DNA from 2 places in the Bacillus sp. VA13 genome. Region 1 is predicted to be linked to the other one. Evidence: predicted binding sites of a transcription regulator. Region 1 holds the regulator's gene; the other holds the start of a gene.

The links. Region 1 encodes LexA, which represses DNA repair genes until DNA is damaged. Its sites were predicted from a motif close to CGAACATATGTTCG; they were not measured.
Region 2: the regulator LexA is predicted to act here: its motif matches at 1,953-1,966, upstream of ruvA (Holliday junction branch migration protein RuvA).

What each region holds. Positions count from the first base shown of each region.
Region 1 is NZ_JBVQPP010000001.1:379,598-386,894, forward strand. It holds gene AC0C66_RS01620 (poly-gamma-glutamate hydrolase family protein) at 153-911, shown strand; gene AC0C66_RS01625 (YndM family protein) at 934-1,386, opposite strand; gene fosM (FosM family fosfomycin resistance protein) at 1,583-2,005, shown strand; gene AC0C66_RS01635 (hypothetical protein) at 2,082-2,510, shown strand; gene lexA (transcriptional repressor LexA) at 2,904-3,521, opposite strand; gene yneA (cell division suppressor protein YneA) at 3,671-3,988, shown strand; gene AC0C66_RS01650 (YneB family resolvase-like protein) at 4,007-4,660, shown strand; gene AC0C66_RS01655 (DUF896 domain-containing protein) at 4,724-4,957, shown strand; gene tkt (transketolase) at 5,126-7,129, shown strand; gene sirA (sporulation inhibitor of replication protein SirA) at 7,284-7,297, shown strand, end outside.
Region 2 is NZ_JBVQPP010000001.1:1,246,022-1,253,318, reverse strand. It holds gene AC0C66_RS06540 (MFS transporter) at 25-1,332, shown strand; gene bofC (sporulation cell-cell signaling protein BofC) at 1,380-1,892, shown strand; gene ruvA (Holliday junction branch migration protein RuvA) at 2,031-2,636, shown strand; gene ruvB (Holliday junction branch migration DNA helicase RuvB) at 2,647-3,651, shown strand; gene AC0C66_RS06520 (DUF2905 domain-containing protein) at 3,644-3,844, shown strand; gene queA (tRNA preQ1(34) S-adenosylmethionine ribosyltransferase-isomerase QueA) at 3,874-4,902, shown strand; gene tgt (tRNA guanosine(34) transglycosylase Tgt) at 4,929-6,074, shown strand; gene yajC (preprotein translocase subunit YajC) at 6,115-6,381, shown strand; gene AC0C66_RS06500 (TIGR04086 family membrane protein) at 6,434-6,823, opposite strand; gene AC0C66_RS06495 (DUF421 domain-containing protein) at 7,021-7,297, shown strand, end outside.

The DNA.
Region 1 (7,297 bases):
TTTCATAAATTCAGAAATGGGAAGAACAGCGCCCGGGCCAATGGTATATAATATTGTGAATTTAACAAAAATTTAACAAGGAGGACGAGAAATTCGTGCTAAAGCCTCAAAGAAACCGACATCCTGTTGATTTGGACTTAGAGGCGGAGTAGATGAAACCGGCCAAAGTATCCCTGCTCCGCCGTTTGCTCCATTCCTTGAAGCATGTTGATTGTAACATAGCCAAACGTTTTCCATCAACTCTTAAAATTGTAAAATTATTGTTTATTTTTATGGTATTTACTCCGATTTCTTCAATATATGCTGAAGATGTATATCAGAATTTTGAGGAATTAAAAAACAATGAAGATCCTTCTGATTACGGCATTGTTACGAAAGAAACCGGCAGTCCTGTTCTTGTTTTAGCCATTCACGGAGGAGGTATTGAAGGCGGGACAAGTGAAATAGCGAGAGAGCTCAGCAAAGAGTACTCGATGTATTTATTTGAAGGCTTAAAATCGTCAGGAAACTCAGTGCTGCATATTACGAGCACGCATTTTGATGAGCCTCGGGCTCTGAAAATGACGGGAAGTCATGAATATGTCATTTCATTGCACGGATATGCAGAAGAAGATCAGCAGATCGAAGTCGGCGGTACAGATCGTGTAAGAGCGTCAGATTTAGTTGAAAAACTGCAAAATGCCGGTTTTCCTGCTGTATTGCTCGGTATGGACCATCCGCATGCAGGTGTAAGTCCGAATAACATTGCAAATAAATCAAAAACAGGTTTGAGTATCCAGTTAGAAATGAGCACAGGTTTTAGAAGATCTTTGTTCGGCGTTTTTTCTTTAAAAAGCAGATCTGTTACTCAAAATGAGAGGTTTTATGATTTCACAGAAGTGATGTCCCGTTTTATCAATAATAGCTACTGAAAAATAGGAGGCGCTAAGCCTCCTATTCCTCATGCTTCTCATTCGTAACGTCAGGAAACAGCTCGTCTGCGGCTTCTGTTTGATACTGCAGTGTGTTATCCCTGGCTGACAGTTCATTTCGGAAGGTTTCATCCAGCACATTTTTTAGCAAATACCGATGAAAAAAGTATTCAAAAACAGTAAGACAGAGGGCGGAAAGTAGAGCAGCTGCAAACGGTGGGAAATCATTTCTTGTTTGGGTTAAAACAAAGACCCAAAGAATAACGAATGAAAGTCCAAAGTCAGCCAATGAAGCTGTAATATTGTTTGTTCGCGGAAGGACGAGCATGTCACCGGATAGATAGGAAACAAAACCTAGGAAAAGTGCAATAAACATTACACTTAAAAAGGGCGCGTGATAGACTCTGTCCAAAATCACATATAAAAGGGCGAGAGTGAAAGCAACCTTTGAAGCAAGAGCAATGATATGTTTCATTTGACCACCTAAATTGTTATTTTTGAAGAAAACCCTTGGCTGTAAACAAATTATAAAAACATAAGTAATTCAATTCGACAATCATTATTTTAAACAATCCGATTTTGTTTACACTGGTATTTTTTGCTGACTGCATGAAACTTTTTTGGAAAAAAGTCGTACATATGGATGATCAGCTTTCAAGGGGGAATGATTTGTGAAGGTAAAAGGAATCAATCACTTATTATTTTCAGTTTCTCATCTGTATACATCGATTGATTTTTATCAAAAAGTGTTTGATGCCAAGCTTCTGGTAAAGGGAAAAACAACAGCATATTTTGATTTAAATGGCATTTGGCTTGCGCTTAATGAAGAACCTGACATTCCGAGAAATGACATTAAGGAGTCTTATACCCATATTGCATTTACTATTGAAGATCAAGAGTTTGAGGAAATGTCAGCAAAATTAAAAAGGCTTCATGTCAATATCCTGCCTGGCAGAGAACGAGATGAACGCGATCGAAAATCAATTTATTTTACCGACCCTGACGGCCACAAGTTTGAATTTCATACCGGAACCCTTCAAGACAGGCTTCGTTATTATAAACAGGAAAAAACGCATATGGATTTTTATGATTGAAACGACCTCTTGATATTACACAGAACATATACATAAATCTCATGTAGGGTTAAAATGTGGTAAAGGAGGGGTGTAATTGAAAATAAGTATCTTAGGCTTAACAGCAGTTTTGATGTGTTTTTTTGGCATTGGCAGTACCCATGTGTCAGCTTTAGATTTTGATCACAAAACAGACTTTATTTTAAATGACAGCACAAAATCGTTTGTTCTGGAAAATATCAGTGATGTCCCGGCGATCGACTATATTTTAGGCTATCAGTTTACGATCTTGGGAGCCAATACTTGTTCAGTTGAGATTAAACTTCAGCGAATGGGGCTTACGGGAGAATATACCACACTGAGCACGAAGCAATTCAGCGGCAGCTGGTTTGATTTTAGTGCTCAGGATAAGGTTTCTATCGATCCGTTTCACCGATACCGTATATTAGCAGAAGAACACTCAGAAAACTGCACGAGTGTTCGGGTAAAGGGCAGTTGTGGTATACAATATTTTCATTTTGATTGAAGCTCACGTTGATCAAGAGAAGTGAGCTGTTTTTTAGAAAATGTTGAACCAACTACACTATGTACTAAATTTTCATTAAAATTCAATTACTGCCGCGCTCCTTACATAAACATGAAACCACGTCATTCCACGACCTAAGAAAATGAAACATTTTTAAGGACATAACGTCTAATATTTTAAACGGACAATATTCAGATAAAAGTTTCCTGAAGGAAAGAAAATTTCTTGACTTCAACAATTGTTTGGTGGATAATTATGGTGTAAACATGATGTTCTTTTTCCTCCTATTCAGGCTCGCACCCATAAGTCAGGGCGAGCCTGCTTTTTTGTACAATAAACCCCCTCTCCATAAAGGAAGAGGGGGTTATTTCATGCATTTGATAGATCAATAGGTTAATGGACGGTTCTGAACACGCCAATCACTTTCCCTAGAATGCTGACATTCTGCAAGATGATAGGTTCCATCGTTGGGTTTTCAGGCTGTAAGCGAATGTGAGTATCCTCTTTATAGAAACGTTTTACCGTAGCTTCATCATCTTCTGTCATCGCAACTACAATTTCCCCGTTGTTCGCTGTATTTTGCTGTTTAACGATGACATAATCCTTATCGAGAATACCAGCATCAATCATACTGTCTCCCATAATCTCCAGCATAAACACATGCTCGTCCGGAGGAACCATACGGTCAGGAAGCGGAAAATATTCTTCAATATTTTCTACTGCTGTAATAGGAGATCCCGCCGTGACTTTCCCGATGACCGGTACATTAACGACCTGACTTTGCGGAATGTCTACTTCTTCATCAAGTATTTCTATTGCTCTAGGTTTTGTCGGATCCCGTCTGATCAGCCCTTTTGTTTCCAAACGGGCCAAATGGCCGTGGACAGTTGAGCTGGACGCAAGCCCAACAGCCTCTCCGATTTCTCTCACGGAAGGCGGATATCCTTTTGATTTAACCTCTGCTTTAATAAAACGGAGGATATCAAGTTGCCTTTTTGATAGCTTCGTCATTTTTCGCACCTCAAAACGTCGATTTTAAGAAGATTATAGCATGATTTTCCTTACAGTACAAACATAGGTTCGAAAAAACAATTGACAGAAACGTTTGTTCGTATATACTGAAATTATAAAAAAGCGAACGAACATTCCTGTTGGAGGTTATGATCATGAGTAAAGAATCTATTATTTTTGTCGGTCTATTCACAGTGATTTTGAGCGCGGTTATCCTTTTGCTGTCATATACAAGCAGCGGTCAGGAACTTAATCAGTATGCTAAAATAGAAGTCCAGCAAGGCGACACACTTTGGTCAATTGCTGATCAGGTAGCAGATACAAAAAAGATAAACAAAAACGATTTTATTGAATGGGTAGCTGATAAAAATCATCTTCAGACGTCTGATATCCAGCCGGGAGATGAGTTGGTGATTCCATTGAAAAAGAAGCATCAGGATGCATATAAATTGGCAACTGTAAGATAGAGAGGAAAGATAGAAAAAATGAAAGCACTCATATATGCCCGCGTAAGCACAAATAAAGAACAGCAGGAAACTTCATTAAAGCGGCAGGTGGAGGAGCTAACGGCCATTGCAGCCGAGAACGGCATGGAAGTCGTCAAAGTGATTTCTGAAAAAGCCAGCGGATATGAAATGGATCGTGACGGTGTATTTGAGCTGCTTGATGAGATCAAGAATTCGGGAATTGATGTTATTTTGGTTCAGGATGAGACTAGGCTCGGTCGGGGAAATGCAAAAATCGCCCTGCTCCATTGTATCTACAGAGAAGATGTGAAAGTCTATACAACGGCTCACAGAGGTGAACTGGAGTTATCGGAGGCTGACTCGATGGTGCTGGAGATCGTCAGCATTGTGGAAGAGTACCAGAGGAAAATTCACAATATGAAAATCAAGCGGGGAATGAAGCGTGCAGTAAAAAACGGTTTTAAACCGCAAAAAAACCTGAAAAACCAACATGAAAACAGCGGAAAGGAAAGAATAGAGGTCCCAATCTCAGAGATCGTTCGCCTAAGAGCGAATAAACTGACGTTCGCAGAAATTGCCGCAACGCTAAGAGGGTTTGGCTATGATGTGTCTAAAGCGACCGTCCACCGGCGGTATCAGGAATACATAGAGAATGACGAGACAGCCGAGTGAATCAGTTGTAAAACTCTTTTTGATCTAGTACTATATAGACAAAATGCAATAAAGGAGTTTAACATGATTTCAAACGCTAAAATTGCCAGAATTAATGAACTTGCTGCTAAAGCCAAAGCTGGCGTTATGACAGAAGAAGAAAAAGCCGAACAGCAAAAGCTTCGTCAAGAGTACTTGAAAGGTTTTCGCTCTTCTATGAAAAACACGTTAAAAAGTGTGAAAATCATTGACCCAGAAGGCAATGATGTAACACCAGAAAAGCTAAAAAAAGAACAACAAAATAACAAACTTCACTAATATAAGAGGAATACGGAAATATCGTATTCCTCTTTTGCATATACTATAAGCAAAACTCTTATGTGACAAAATTCAACAAGTTTCTCTCAAATTTAAGCTGAAACAGTTGAGAAAAAGTCGTCAGACATTTATGATGTAAGGGTACAACACATAAGGAAGGGGATTTTTATGGATACAATTGAAAAGAAATCAGTTGCTACCATTCGCACACTGTCAATAGACGCTATTGAAAAAGCAAATTCTGGTCACCCAGGGATGCCAATGGGGGCCGCTCCAATGGCATACACGCTGTGGACAAAATTTATGAACGTAAGTCCGGCAAACCCTGGCTGGTTTAACCGTGACCGTTTTGTTTTATCTGCTGGACACGGATCAGCACTTTTATACAGCATGCTTCATTTAAGCGGGTTTGATCTTAGCATCGAAGATCTTAAGGGATTCCGCCAGTGGGGCAGCAAAACACCTGGACATCCTGAATTCGGACATACTGCAGGTGTTGATGCGACAACAGGTCCACTCGGCCAAGGAATTGCCATGGCGGTCGGAATGGCTATCGCTGAACGCCATTTAGCAGAAACTTACAACCGCGATTCATTTAACGTAGTCGATCATTATACATACAGTATTTGCGGTGATGGTGATTTAATGGAAGGCATTTCTTCTGAAGCCGCTTCACTCGCAGGCCATCTTCAGCTTGGCCGTCTGATCGTATTATACGATTCTAATGACATCTCTCTCGATGGAGATCTCGACCGTTCATTCTCAGAAAACGTGAAACAGCGTTTTGAAGCAATGAATTGGGAAGTTCTTTATGTTGAGGATGGAAACAACATCGAAGAATTAACAGCGGCTATCGAAAAAGCACGCCAAAATGAAAAGAAACCTACATTAATTGAAGTGAAAACGACAATCGGTTTCGGTTCACCTAACCGTGCTGGCACATCCGGTGTTCACGGTGCTCCGCTTGGTAAAGAGGAAAGCAAGTTAACAAAAGAAGCTTACGCGTGGACGTATGAAGAAGATTTCTACGTACCGTCAGAAGTATATGAGCATTTTGCTGCAGTGGTTAAAGAATCAGGCGAGAAAAAAGAACAAGAATGGAATGCTCAATTCGCTAAATATAAAGAAGTTTATCCTGAACTTGCTGAACAGCTTGAGCTGGCAATCAAAGGAGAACTTCCGAAGGACTGGGATCAAGAGGTTCCTGTTTATGAAAAAGGAAGCAGCCTGGCATCCCGTGCCTCTTCCGGTGAAGTTCTCAACGGACTTGCGAAAAAAATTCCATTCTTTGTCGGAGGATCTGCTGACCTAGCGGGATCAAACAAAACGACAATTAAAAATGCCGGTGATTTTACAGCTGTTGATTACTCAGGCAAAAACTTCTGGTTCGGTGTTCGTGAATTTGCGATGGGTGCAGCCTTAAATGGTATGGCGCTCCATGGCGGACTGCGTGTATTCGGCGGAACTTTCTTTGTCTTCTCTGATTACCTGCGTCCGGCAATTCGCCTTGCAGCGTTAATGGGTCTCCCTGTCACTTATGTCTTCACACATGACAGTATTGCGGTAGGTGAAGACGGCCCGACGCACGAGCCTGTTGAACAGCTTGCTTCACTCCGTGCGATGCCTAATCTTTCCTTGATCCGTCCTGCAGACGGAAATGAGACAGCGGCAGCATGGAAGCTTGCAGTGCAAAGCACTGATCAGCCAACAGCGCTAATATTGACACGCCAAAACCTTCCTACGATTGACCAAACTGCTGAAGAAGCATTGGCAGGAGTGGAAAAAGGAGCATATGTCGTTTCTAAATCTAAAAACGAAACACCTGACGCTCTTCTTATCGCTTCAGGCTCTGAAGTAGGCCTTGCGATTGAAGCACAAGCTGAATTGGCAAAAGAAAATATCGATGTTTCTGTTGTCAGCATGCCTTCAATGGACCGTTTCGATAAACAATCTGTTGAATACAAAAACTCTGTCCTTCCTGCAGATGTGAAAAAACGTCTTGCGATTGAGATGGGCGCATCATTTGGATGGGGCAAATACACAGGGCTTGATGGAGACGTGCTCGGCATAGACCGATTCGGTGCATCTGCTCCTGGCGAAACCGTCATCAATGAATACGGATTCTCAGTTCCAAACGTAGTGAACCGAGTTAAAGCATTACTCAATAAGTAAAAGTCTTTTAAAGAGGATGAGTCAAATCATCCTCTTTTTCTTGTTTATCCGACAAAAATAGTATTAGCTGTTTAACAGTAATAGACAATTCTTTCTTTTCTTCTTTTGTATAATAGAGAGCAAATGAAATGCTGCTGGAAAAGGGGATGAAAAGATGGAACGTCACTA
Region 2 (7,297 bases), 870 kb from region 1:
GAAAAAAAGTAGGCGGTGGAGAAAATGAATACAGCACATGCTAAAGGAAATGTTTTGGATAAAATTGGAATTCCTTCTCACATGGTTTGGGGTTATATTGGCGTTGTCATCTTTATGGTTGGAGACGGGCTCGAACAAGGCTGGCTGTCTCCTTTTCTCGTTGATCATGGTCTCAGCATGCAGCAATCCGCAACGTTATTTACCATGTACGGCATTGCTGTCACCATCTCGGCTTGGCTATCAGGCACGTTTGTCCAAACTTGGGGGCCAAGAAAAACGATGACTGTCGGCTTGCTTGCATTTATCCTCGGTTCGGCCGCTTTTATCGGCTGGGCGATTCCTCATATGCATTATCCGGCTCTCTTAGGCAGCTATGCACTTAGAGGATTAGGATATCCGCTGTTTGCATACTCTTTTCTCGTGTGGGTGTCATACAGCACCTCTCATCATATTCTCGGAAAAGCCGTCGGCTGGTTTTGGTTTATGTTTACGTGCGGCCTTAACGTACTCGGTCCGTTCTATTCCAGCTATGCGGTTCCGGTCTTTGGAGAAATCAATACGCTTTGGAGCGCTTTACTGTTTGTGGCGGCAGGCGGATTCCTCGCCCTATTTTTTAACAAAGATAAATTTACACCGGTACAAAAACAAGATCAGCCGAAATGGAAAGAACTGTCGAAGGCATTTACAATTATGTTTGAAAACCCTAAAGTCGGCATCGGCGGAGTGGTCAAGACGATTAATGCCATAGGACAATTCGGATTTGCCATCTTTCTCCCTACTTATTTAGCGCGTTACGGGTATTCCGTTTCGGAATGGCTGCAAATATGGGGGACGTTATTTTTTGTGAATATAGTGTTTAATATCATTTTCGGTGCAGTCGGAGATAAACTTGGCTGGCGGAATACCGTGATGTGGTTTGGCGGTGTCGGGTGCGGTATTTTTACGCTGGCGCTTTATTACACGCCACAGTTGATCGGGCATCAGTATTGGGTGCTGATGATTATCGCTTGCTGTTACGGTGCGGCATTGGCTGGCTACGTTCCATTAAGCGCGCTTTTGCCGACGCTTGCACCTGATAATAAAGGCGCTGCCATGTCAGTGTTGAATCTGGGATCTGGTTTATGTGCGTTTATCGCGCCGGGCATCGTAAGTCTTTTCATTGGACCGCTCGGCGCAGGCGGGGTCATTTGGATCTTTGCGGTATTGTATTTTTTCAGCGCTTTTCTGACACAATTCTTGACGATTTCTGAGAAAAGCGCCGGTGTGTATACGGAGGAACGGCTTGTCAGAGAAAACGTGCAAACAAATTTCGAGAAAACGGTTAAGCAGTAGCCTCTTTGGTCAAACTAGTCATAAACGTGTGCAAAGAGGTGTAGAGGGTGAAACGATTCAGCACGGCGTATCTTTTGCTGGGCATTCTTTGCTCAGCCGCAGCATTTCTAATAGATGCTCCTCCCCGCGCGCTTGGGGCGGAAGTGGAGCACTATGAACCGCTGCAAGTGCATGTGCAGCTTGAGAAAGTGTATTTGGACGGAGATGTCAGCATTGAGCATAAACGTGAAAAAGTGCTTTCTATGGATGATTTTTGGGCAGCCTATGCCGGCTGGACGCTTGTCGAACAAAAAAAGGGATATGTGCTCTTCCGGAAGCAAATGGACGATATTTCACCGCTCAGTAAGGTAAATGGGTATATCGGTGTATCGGATAATGGAGTGATCTCCACTTTTCATGGTCGGCCTGAGTCAGCTTCCGAACCGATTCAGTCTTTTTTTCAAATTGATTTAGAAAGGCTGGAAAGCCATATGCAAAAAAATCTGCTGAAAGGCATTCCATTTCGGACAAAAGCGGAGTTTGAGGATGTCATAGAACACATAAAGACATACAGCGGGTAACGTCCGCTGATTGAAGACATGTAATCATGTCTTTTTTTTCGTGGAAGAATGAGAGAGAAGCGAACGTATGTTAACTTTTCTATAAGACTTTGGCTGTTTTTATGGTACAATGAAGAACAGTCAAAGAGGTGAATTTGCGTGATTGAATTTGTTAAAGGGACGATTGATTATGTATCTCCCCAATATATTGTGATAGAGAACGGCGGCATTGGCTATCAGATTTTCACGCCGAATCCATTTATATATAAGGAGAGAAACCAAGAAACGATTTTTACGTACCATCATATCAGAGAGGATGCTTTTTCGCTTTACGGTTTTTCAACAAGAGAGGAGAAGGCGCTCTTTACAAAACTGTTAAACGTGACCGGAATCGGTCCAAAAGGCGCACTCGCCATCTTGGGCTCAGGTGATCCGGGAGCGGTAATCCAAGCGATTGAAAATGAGGATGAAGCCTTTTTGGTCAAGTTTCCTGGTGTAGGAAAGAAAACTGCTCGCCAGATTATTCTTGACTTAAAAGGAAAACTCGCTGATGTTGTGCCTGAAATGATTGAAAATCTGTTTAATCATGAAGAAAGGCTTGAACAACAAACAGCAGAAACAGCTCTCGAAGAAGCGCTAGAGGCCCTCAGGGTTCTCGGATATGCTGAAAAAGAAATCAAAAAGGTGCTTCCTCACTTAAAAGAAGATACTGGACTCACAACAGACCAATATGTGAAAAAAGCATTACAAAAACTATTGAAGTAAGGTGATGTTCATGGATGAACGGCTCGTCTCAAGTGAAGCAGACAACCATGAATCAGTGATAGAGCAAAGCCTGAGGCCGCAAAATTTGGCTCAGTATATCGGGCAGCATAAGGTGAAAGAAAATTTGCGCGTGTTTATAGATGCGGCAAAAATGAGACAGGAGACACTTGATCATGTTCTTCTGTACGGGCCGCCCGGACTCGGGAAAACAACGCTTGCTTCCATCGTTGCCAATGAAATGGGAGTGGAATTGCGGACGACATCAGGACCTGCGATTGAAAGACCTGGTGACTTGGCTGCCATATTAACGGCGCTGGAGCCGGGAGATGTATTATTTATCGATGAAATACATAGGCTTCATAGATCGATTGAAGAGGTGCTGTATCCTGCGATGGAAGACTTTTGTCTGGATATTGTGATCGGCAAAGGCCCTTCTGCCCGCTCAGTCCGGCTCGATCTTCCTCCTTTTACGCTGGTAGGCGCAACGACGAGGGTAGGGCTTTTGACGGCGCCGTTAAGAGATCGTTTCGGCGTCATGTCTCGCCTTGAGTACTATACGCAAGAAGAGCTGGCGGACATTGTCACAAGAACCGCTGATGTATTCGAGGTTGAAATTGATAACCCGTCTGCTCTCGAAATCGCGAGGCGATCGAGAGGTACGCCCCGCGTAGCGAACCGTTTGCTGAGAAGGGTCCGTGACTTCGCCCAGGTGCTGGGTGACAGCCGGATTACGGAAGAGATTTCACAGGATGCGCTTGAGCGGCTTCAGGTTGACCGTCTCGGTTTGGATCATATTGATCACAAGCTGCTGATGGGCATGATCGAAAAATTTAACGGCGGCCCGGTGGGTCTTGATACCATTTCAGCCACAATCGGCGAAGAACCGCATACGATTGAAGACGTGTACGAACCGTACCTCCTGCAAATCGGATTTATCCAAAGAACGCCGCGGGGAAGGATCGTGACACCGGCCGTTTATCATCATTTCCAAATGGAGGCTCCCCGATATGACTGAATTCCCTAAGATCATTATGATTCTTGGTGCTGTTTTGCTTATCATCGGAGCAGTGTTGCATTTTGTCGGCAAGATGCCGGGAGATATTTTTGTGAAAAAAGGAAATGTCACGTTTTTCTTCCCGGTTGTCACTTGTATCATCATAAGTGTGGTATTATCAATTTTGCTTAATCTATTCGGCAAAATGAAATAACAAAAGACTAGAATAAAGGTGAAATCATCATGAAAGTCGATTTATTTGATTTTGAATTACCGGAACGTTTAATTGCACAAGTGCCGTTGGAGCAGCGTGATGCTTCAAGGCTGATGGTGCTTGATAAACATACAGGAGAGCTGACTGACAGCTCGTTTAAACACATTATCAGCTTCTTTAAAGAAGGAGATTGTCTTGTGCTGAACAATACCCGTGTGCTGCCTGCGCGGTTATTCGGCACAAAAGAGGATACTGGCGCGAAAGTGGAACTGCTTTTGCTGAAACAGGAAGCTGGTGACAGGTGGGAAACACTTGCCAAACCGGCGAAACGGGTAAAAAAAGGAACCATTGTGACATTTGGAGACGGAAGGTTGAAGGCTGTCTGCACGGAAGAGCTTGAGCATGGCGGCAGAAAAATGGAATTCCAGTATGACGGTATTTTCTACGAAGTGCTGGAATCCCTTGGAGAGATGCCGCTCCCGCCATATATTAAAGAACAGCTTGATGACAGAGAGCGCTACCAGACCGTGTATTCTAAAGAAATCGGCTCAGCGGCCGCGCCTACTGCAGGCCTTCACTTCACGGAAGAAATCTTACAGCAATTGAAAGACAAAGGTGTGCAAATTGAGTTCATCACTCTGCACGTAGGCCTTGGAACGTTTCGCCCTGTGAGTGCCGATGACGTTGAAGAGCATAATATGCATGCGGAGTTTTATCAAATGTCAGAAGAAACGGCTGCAGCCTTAAACAAAGTGAGAGAAAAGGGCGGCCGGATCATTTCCGTCGGCACGACATCGACACGCACGCTTGAAACGATTGCCGGGGAACATGACGGGCAATTTAAAGCATCAAGCGGCTGGACATCTATTTTTATTTATCCGGGCTATGAATTTAAAGCCATTGACGGAATGATTACAAACTTCCATTTGCCGAAATCGTCTTTGATTATGCTGGTGAGCGCGCTTGCTGGAAGAGAAAACGTTCTGCGCGCTTATAATCATGCGGTGGAAGAGGAATACCGTTTCTTCAGCTTCGGAGACGCGATGCTGATTCTATAATTTAAGAACAGGAGGCCTCATCAAAAGTGGCTGAACAACCAATACGCTATGAATTTATAAAAGAATGCAAACAAACAGGAGCGCGGCTGGGCAAAGTGCATACCCCTCACGGCTCCTTTGAAACGCCAGTTTTTATGCCGGTCGGCACACTGGCGACAGTCAAAACGATGTCACCTGAAGAGCTGAAAGCAATGGATGCGGGCATCATTTTAAGCAACACCTATCACCTATGGCTCCGCCCGGGTCACGATATTGTCAAAGAAGCCGGAGGGCTCCATAAATTTATGAACTGGGACCGCGCGATTTTAACAGATTCAGGCGGTTTTCAGGTCTTTTCTTTAAGCAAGTTTCGTAATATAGAGGAAGAGGGCGTTCATTTCCGCAATCACCTAAATGGAGACAAGCTGTTTTTATCTCCGGAAAAAGCGATGGAGATCCAAAACGCACTCGGCTCTGATATTATGATGGCGTTTGACGAATGCCCGCCATATCCGGCAGAGTACGATTATATGAAGCGGTCAGTAGAACGGACAAGCCGCTGGGCAGAACGCTGCCTGAATGCCCACAACCGTCAGGATGAACAAGGGCTGTTTGGCATTGTACAAGGCGGAGAATATGAAGATCTGCGCACGCAAAGCGCGAAGGACTTGATTTCTCTTGATTTTCCGGGATATGCTATAGGCGGGTTATCTGTCGGTGAACCGAAGGATGTCATGAACCGTGTGCTCGAGTTTACAACACCGCTTTTGCCGAAGGATAAACCGAGATATCTGATGGGAGTTGGTTCTCCGGACGCGCTGATCGACGGAGCGATCCGCGGGGTCGACATGTTTGACTGTGTGCTGCCTACCCGGATTGCAAGAAACGGCACTGTGTTTACAGCTGAAGGCCGTCTCAATATGAAAAATGCGAAATTTGAAAGAGACTTCCGTCCGATTGATGAAGAGTGTGATTGCTATACATGTAAAAACTACACTCGCGCGTATATCAGACACTTGATCCGCTGCAATGAAACATTTGGCCTTCGATTAACAACTTACCATAACCTTCATTTTCTGTTACACTTAATGGAGCAGGTAAGACAGGCTATTCGCGAGGATCGTCTGGGTGATTTCCGAGAAGAGTTCTTTGAGCGTTACGGCTACAACAAGCCAAATGCGAAAAGCTTCTAAATAAAAATGAAAACCAGGCTTACAGAAAGGGGTGAAAATCATGACAGGCACTTTAGGTACATTGGTTCCTATTATTTTAATGTTTGCGGTCCTTTACTTCTTGCTGATTCGTCCTCAGCAAAAACAGCAAAAGGCAGTACGCCGAATGCAGGAGGAACTGAAAAAAGGCGATTCAGTAGTGACAATCGGGGGATTGCACGGTACTGTTGACTCTATCGACGAAAGCAAAGTCGTCATTAAGACTGGTGAAAACACACGTCTTACGTTCGACCGCCGCGCGATCAGAGAAGTTTCTGCTGCTGAATAACAGCAGGAGCTATACATAGCAAACAAAAAAGAGCGGGTGAGCCCGCTCTTTTTTATGTGGAAGACCTGTTTCCCCTCATGTTCACGCCGAAAACCCCGCCCAGCATGCACACCCCTAAAAATCCAAGATGGAAGAGCAGCTGTTCCGCTGTAAATGTCTTTCCGAATCCTAAATACTGAAACAATAAAATAATCAGAGAAAAGCTTAAGGCAGTCAATGCCCCGATCATCCAGCCTCTTTCCTTTCCTTTACCGCCAGAAATGAAACCGCCGATGAACAAAGAAAGAAATGAGATGGCGGTGATTAGCCAGTTGAATGATGACTCTTCCAGCGAGGTTGCCGTCAGTAAAAGTGAAACGGCTAAACTTGTCAGGAGCATGGCTGAGAAAATGGCGATTAAGCCGTAAAGAATGCCTTTTCCAACTTGTTTCGTTTCCTCCATAAATGTCTCCTCTCTGCCTGTATTAAAAGGCTTCTGTTCTTTTTGAACAAAGCCGCCAGACATGCTGATGGCTCGTCTTTGTAAAAATGTATTCCCCTATCCCATGAATTAGACGTAAAAGCTTTATGAAATACGATCGCTTTTCCTTACATAAATTGTTCGTTTTGTTGCATCCTATAGTGAGTTGGAGGTGCATGATGGAAGAGCTTCTCACTATTACGTTTCGCACAATCATATTGTATTTTGTAATATTGGTCATTTTTCGTTTTATGGGCAAACGGGAGATCGGGGAGCTTAGCATTTTAGATCTCGTTGTCTTTATCATGATGGCTGAAATTGCCGTTTTAGCCATAGAAAACGTAGAAGATCATCTATTTCACACCATTTTGCCAATGCTTGTATTAATGATCATCCAAGTGACTTTGGCATACTTTTCTTTAAAAAACCGAAAAGTCCGCCAGCTTCTTGACGGAA